Regions from separate parts of the Nocardia sp. NPDC055321 genome, predicted to be linked through region 2. Evidence: riboswitches for the same ligand, from Rfam matches in the RefSeq annotation. Region 2 holds a riboswitch; the other holds the start of a gene.

Region 1 (3,189 bases), on a different contig from region 2:
TCTCGATCGGGTCCTGTTCCCGGTGGCCGTGTCTCACGTGCGGTACCGCGGTCGCATCGAATCCTATTCGATGCGACCGCGAACGCCGGGACGTCAGAACCCGCAGGGGGCCGCACCCGCGTCGGTGGCGGCGAACGGGCGGGTTTCGGGAGAGAGGTTCCAATGGCCGTCAGTTTTGGCGTAGTCCCAGCCCGGACCCTTGTGGACGAGTGTGGATATCGCGTCCACGAGGCGATCCACATCCGCGGCGGTGGTGCCCAGTCCGATGCTGGCCCGCAGCGCCGCGTCCACACCGAGGCGGGCGAGCAGCGGATGCGCGCAGAAGCGCCCGTCACGCACCCCGATGCCGTGCTCGGCCGACAGATACGCCGCGACCTGCCCGGGTTCGAAACCGTCCACGGTGAACGCGACGATGCCGACCGCGTCGGTGCTGTCCCGCCACACCCGCAGGAAGTGCACGCCGGGAACGGTTGTCAATCCGTAGCGCAGCCGCTGCGTGAGGTACCGCTCGTGCTCGAGCACCTCGGTCTCGTCGAGTCCGGCGAGGGTGTCGCAGGCCGCGGCGAGCGCCGCCACGCCCAGGACGTTCGGCGACCCGGCCTCGTGGCGCTGCGGGGCGGGCGCCCATTCCACGCGGTCCGGGGTCACCGAGCGCACGGCGCCGCCGCCGGCCAGGTAGGGCTCGGCCGCGTCGAGCCAGTCGCGGCGGCCGACCAGCACGCCCGCGCCGAAGGGCGCGTACGCCTTGTGCCCGGAGAAGGCCAGGTAGTCGATGCCCGTGGCGCGCAGATCGATTCGCCGGTGCGGGGCGAGCTGCGCGGCGTCGACCAGGATGCGGGTCCCGCACTGGTGCGCGATCCACGCCAGCCGCTCCAGCGGGAGCAGCTCGCCGGTCACGTTGGACGCGCCCGTGATCGCCAGCAGCGCGGCGGGTTTGGCGCAGAGTTCGGCGACCACGCGCTGAACGGTCTCCTCGATGGTGTCCGCGACCGGCACCACCCGGCGGCCGTGCCGGGTCCACGGCAGGAAGTTGGCGTGGTGTTCCACGTCCAGCACGACGGTGTCCCCGGGCACGCAGGCCGCGAGCAGGTTCAGCGCGTCGGTGGTGTTGCGGGTGAACACCGTGACCTGGTCGTCGGCGGCGTTCAGGAAGCGGGCGACCGAACCGCGCGCGGCCTCGTAGCAGTCGGTGGACACGCGCGAGGCGTAGCCCGCGCCGCGGTGCACGCTGGCGTAGTACGGCAGCAGTGCCGCGACCCGGTCCGTGACCTGCGCCAGCGCCGGTGCGCTGGCGGCGTAGTCGAAGTTGGCGTAGTCGATCTCGCCACCCTGGACGAGGGGTACGCGCAGGTCGCAACCGGAGACGGTGGCGAGGGGGGCACAGCTGCGGTCGGCGAAAGCAGTCATCACGAAATCCCATCGGGGCAAGGGACGCGCGATCGGAGAAAAGAATGATCGAGAGTCCGCGCTTGCCGCGCCCGGTCGGGCGGCGGCCCGGTCGTCACCTGGAGCACCCCACCGCGGAGGAGGGTTGCCGACCAGCTAGCCAGGGCTTTGCGCTGGTACTCATGACCTGATTGAGAAGGCTTGCAGACGATCGGCGGCATTGTCAACCCCTTCCGGAAAATCATCCGAAAGTTGGATGGGCTGGGGCGGAAAGGTCGAATCGCGAGAACGTTGCTGACCCGTACAGTCGATTTTGAAGTTAGGGTAGCCAAAGTAGTGCGCCCTGGGAGTTGAAGCGAGGATGCTCGATCATGTTGGAGACCAGCACACCGTTCTCGACGCTCATCCGCACCGCGACCGAGCAGCAGCACGCCGAGGCGGAGCATTCCACGTTCATGCGCGACCTGCTCACGGGTCAGCTGGGCGTGGAGGCGTTCTACCGCTACACCTCGCAGCTGTGGTTCGTCTACGAGGCACTCGAAAAGGACACGGCCGCACTGGCTTCGGACCCCGCCGCGGGCCCGTTCATCCGCCCGGAGCTGGCGCGCCTGGCCGCGCTGGAGACCGATCTGGCCCACCTCGGTGGACCGAACTGGCGTGACGAGCTGACCGCGCTGCCCGCCACCGCCGCCTACGCGGCCCGGGTGCGCGAATGCGCGCAGACCTGGCCCGCCGGCTACGTGGTGCACCACTACACCCGCTACCTGGGCGATCTCTCGGGCGGCCAGGTCATTCGTGGCACCGCCGAGAAGCTGTGGAACCTGCCGAAGAAGGGCGACGGTGTGCGGTTCTACGTCTTCGACGAGATCGCCAATCCGGCCGCGTTCAAGCGCGAGTACCGGGCGAATCTGGACGCGCTGCCGCTGGCCGCAGGCGAGGTCGAGCGCGTCCTGGACGAGGCCCGCCTCGCCTTCTCCCTGAACACCGACGTGTTCCGCGAACTGGGCACGGAGTTCGGCGCGCGAATCTGAATTCCGGACGCCCGGAAGGCCGTTGACCCGTTTCATCAGGGCGGGCGGCGGTCTTCCCGCTCACCCATGGCGGTATTCCCTTGCATCCACCTCGGTGATGCGCTGCCATGGGTGAGTGAATCCCGCTCTGCTGCTGAGCTTCATCGGGCTGTGCGTGCTGCTGGCCCTGACTCCCGGTCCCGACACCTTCCTGGTGCTGCGCTACGCCATGGCCGGTCCGCGTCCGGCGATCGCGGCGGCCGCGGGGTCGGCGGCGGGTGGCATCGTCTGGGCGCTGGTGGTCGCGGCGGGTGTCGCGGCGCTGCTGGAGCAGTCCGCCACCGCCTATCGCGTGCTCAAGGTGATCGGCGGAATCTACCTGGTGTACCTCGGGGTTCGGGCGCTGCTCGCGCATCGGCGGGCCCGGCGGGAGGCGGAGTCGGAGCTCACGGGCGCTGCGCCGCAGGGGCGCGCGGCCTCGGTTCGCTCGGCGTTCGCCGCCGGTTTGCTGTCCTGCGTGCTGAACCCGAAGGTCGGGCTTTTCTATCTCGCCGTGCTGCCGCAGTTCCTCACCGAGGTGACCTTCGCGAACACCCTGGCGCTCGGCGCGATCGAATCCGTCATCGCCGCGATCGAGATGGTGCTGCTGGCGATGGTGGCCGCGCGGGCGGTGGAGCTGTTGCGCCGGCCGCGGGTGCGAGATCGGCTGGAGCAGTTGAGCGCGGGGATTCTCGCGGCGCTGGGCGTGGGCACCGCGGCGTCGGCGACCTGACCCTCCGCGCTGCGAATCAGT
Region 2 (3,189 bases):
CGTGCGCCCCAGGGCTTTCCGTCCGCGGCGAGGGACGCTGGTCCGGTGCTGCCCTTGCAGCCGCCCAGGACGTTGGTGGCGATGACACACCATTCGCGGGTGTCCACCGCCGCGCCCTCGCCGACGATGCCGTCCCACCAGCCGGGCTGGGCGTGCTGCACGTTGGCGGGGCCGACCACATGTGAATCGCCGGTGAGGGCGTGCTCGACGAGGATGACGTTATCCGCGTTCGCCGAGAGTTCGCCCCACCGCTGCACCGCCAGGCTCACGTCGGGGATGACAGCGCCGTTCTCGAGCCGGACCTCCCCGATCGCAATGGTGCAGAGCGTCCCGTCGGGCGGCGGCAGCAAGAGATCCGCCGCTGGACGAGAGGTGCTCGATTCAATGCTCACTATCAGCTCGCTGCCGCAATCAGTCCCGCGCGCAAATCCGCCAGGATGTCGTCGATACCTTCGATACCCACGGCCAAACGCACCAGACCAGGGGTGACGCCGGACGCGAGCTGCTCCTCGGGAGTCAGCTGGGAGTGGGTGGTCGAAGCCGGATGAATCACGAGCGAGCGCACATCCCCGATGTTAGCGACATGGCTGTGCAGCACCAGCGCGTCCACGAACTTCTTGCCCGCATCGACACCACCGGCCAGCTCGAACGAGACGATCGCGCCGACGCCCTTCGGTGCCAGCTGTTTGCCGCGCTCGAACCAGGGGGAGTTGGGCAGACCGGCGTAGTACACCGACTCCACCGCGTCCTGCCCGCTCAGGAATTCCGCCACCGCCTGGGCGTTGGCCACGTGCCGCTCCACCCGCAGGCTCAGCGTCTCGATGCCCTGGCTGATCAGGAAGGCGTTGAACGGCGATACCGCCGCGCCGAGGTCGCGCAGCAGCTGCACGCGCGCCTTGAGCGCGTACGCCGGTGCGCCCAGGTCGGCGAAGACCACGCCGTGGTAGCTGGGGTCCGCGGTGGTGAAGCCCGGGAACCGCGGCTTGCCGTCGGCGTCGGTCACGGTCCAGTCGAAGGTGCCGCCGTCCACGATCACGCCCGCGACCGCGGAGCCGTGCCCGCCCAGGTACTTGGTCGCCGAGTGCACGACGATGTCCGCGCCGTGCTTCAGCGGCTGGATCAGGTACGGGGTGGCGACGGTGTTGTCCACGATCAGCGGAACGCCGGCCGCGTGCGCCACGCCCGCGATGCCCTCGATGTCGAAGATCGAGCTGCTCGGATTGGCGACGGTCTCACCGTAGAACGCCTTGGTGTTGGGGCGGACGGCCGCTTCCCACTGGGCCAGGTCGTCCGGATCCTCGACGAAGCTGACCTCGATGCCGAGCTTGGGCAGCGAGTAGTGGAAGAGGTTGTACGTGCCGCCGTACAGGTGCGGGCTGGACACGATGTGGTCGCCGGCCTCGGCGACGTTCAGGATCGCGTAGGTCTCCGCGGCCTGGCCCGACGACACCAGCAGCGCCGCCACGCCGCCCTCGAGGGCGGCCACGCGCTGCTCCACCGCGTCCTGGGTGGGGTTCATGATGCGGGTGTAGATGTTGCCCGGCTCGGCCAGGCCGAACAGTGCCGCGGCGTGATCGGTGTCGCGGAAGGCGTACGAGGTCGTCTGGTAGATCGGCAGGGCGCGTGCGCCCGTGGCCGGATCGGGGGCCTGCCCGGCGTGCACCTGCTTGGTCTCGAAGGACCAGTTCGCGGGATCGAGGTTGGCAGCGGGCGCGGTCGAGTCACTCATGATTACTGCTCCAGGAAGAATCGCCGTATACGGCGGAAGGCTTGGGTTATCGGAAGGCGAATTGGCTTCGACAACAACACATCTCGGTGCCTCCTACAGTGCGCTTGCGCTCGGCCTTCGAGCGCCCGGTCTTCACCCGGAGCACCCCACCGCAGCTGGAGGGTTGCCGATCAGCGAGCCGGGGCTTGGCGCTGATGCTCTTGACCTGTTTCGGGATTCTAACGGTGCTCGGCCGCGATGTCGGCAATGGGGTTACCCACAGTCGGAACGGCGCAAATACGGACGAACTCGTGATAGGCGGTGACCACCGCGTCGGCCATGGCGCGCGCGGAGTCGGCGAGCACGCCCTCGAAACTGCCGAGCTCGGCCTCGCACTCCACGCCCGCGCGCATGATGGCGTGCCAGGTGCCGGTGATCAGCCGCACCGGCAGTGCGTCCGGGTCGGTGCCGAGCCGCTCGCCGAGCACGGTCGAGGTCTCGCGCATCTTGTAGTCCGCGGCGTCGAGACTGCGGGCGCGCACGGCGGGGGAGTGCCTGATGATGTTCTGCATCTGCTGGAACCAGCGGAACGGCAGCGGTTCGTCGCGGTCGATGATGCCCTCGATCATCTCCAGGTAGCTGTTCAGTAGCGCCTGCAGCTCGTTCCCGGTGATCGGCTGGCGGCGCAGGTTGTCCGCCAGCGTGCCGCCGAAGTCCTCGATCGGCGCGATGACGATGTCTTCCTTGCTGTCGAAATACCTGTTCACCGTGCGCGGGGAGACGTCGGCGGCGTCGGCGATCTGTTCCACGGTGGTGGTGTCGAAGCCGTGCTCGTCGCACAGGCGCAGCGCCACGTCGATGACCCGGGTACGGGTCTGCTGCTTCTTGCGCTCGCGCAGGCCGGTGCGGGCGGTCGGCGATGACGGCTCGAACATGCCCCGATGGTAGCGCGGACCGGAGAAATCATGTCCATGGACGCCAACTGTCGCAGTCGGACATTTTTCTCTTGACGCCAATTGTCTGGGAGTGCCACGATGAGCTCGGCTGTTCGGAGCAAACGAGGAGTAGGCATGACCGGCGGGACGGCAACGCTCGAACCTGACGAAATATCAAGTGAGACAAAAAATTCCGCACGATGGTGGGCTCTCGGCGTCATCGCCGTCGCGCAGCTGATCGTGGTGCTCGACGCCACCATCGTCACGATTTCGCTGCCCTTCGCCCAGCAGGACCTGGGCATCAGCGACGGCAACAAGCAGTGGGTCCTGACCGCGTACACGCTGATCTTCGGCGGACTGCTGCTGCTCGGCGGGCGGCTGGCGGACTACCTCGGCCGCCGGCGCGTCTTCATCGCCGGCCTGGTCGGTTTCGCACTGGCCTCCGCACTGGCCGGGCTCGCGCAGAACGGCGCACAGCTGTTCGCCGGACGTGGTCTGCAGGGCGCGTTCGCGGCGCTGCTCGCCCCGGCGGCGCTGTCCCTGGTG

The links. Region 2 has a riboswitch for S-adenosylmethionine ahead of ACWIGI_RS12165 (bifunctional o-acetylhomoserine/o-acetylserine sulfhydrylase). Riboswitches for the same ligand answer to the same signal wherever they lie in the genome.
Region 1: it holds a riboswitch for S-adenosylmethionine, as region 2 does, so the genes downstream of both, ACWIGI_RS24235 (aminotransferase class V-fold PLP-dependent enzyme) here and ACWIGI_RS12165 (bifunctional o-acetylhomoserine/o-acetylserine sulfhydrylase) in region 2, are expected to answer to the same signal.

What each region holds. Positions count from the first base shown of each region.
Region 1 covers NZ_JBSHMS010000015.1:141,489-144,677, forward strand. The annotation lists gene ACWIGI_RS24235 (aminotransferase class V-fold PLP-dependent enzyme) at 94-1,407, opposite strand; SAM riboswitch class IV at 1,461-1,574, opposite strand; gene ACWIGI_RS24240 (biliverdin-producing heme oxygenase) at 1,758-2,417, shown strand; gene ACWIGI_RS24245 (LysE family translocator) at 2,533-3,168, shown strand; gene ACWIGI_RS24250 (flavin reductase family protein) at 3,185-3,189, opposite strand, start outside.
Region 2 covers NZ_JBSHMS010000006.1:198,516-201,704, forward strand. The annotation lists gene metX (homoserine O-acetyltransferase MetX) at 1-392, opposite strand, end outside; gene ACWIGI_RS12165 (bifunctional o-acetylhomoserine/o-acetylserine sulfhydrylase) at 395-1,729, opposite strand; SAM riboswitch class IV at 1,825-1,935, opposite strand; gene ACWIGI_RS12170 (TetR/AcrR family transcriptional regulator) at 1,948-2,643, opposite strand; gene ACWIGI_RS12175 (MFS transporter) at 2,779-3,189, shown strand, end outside.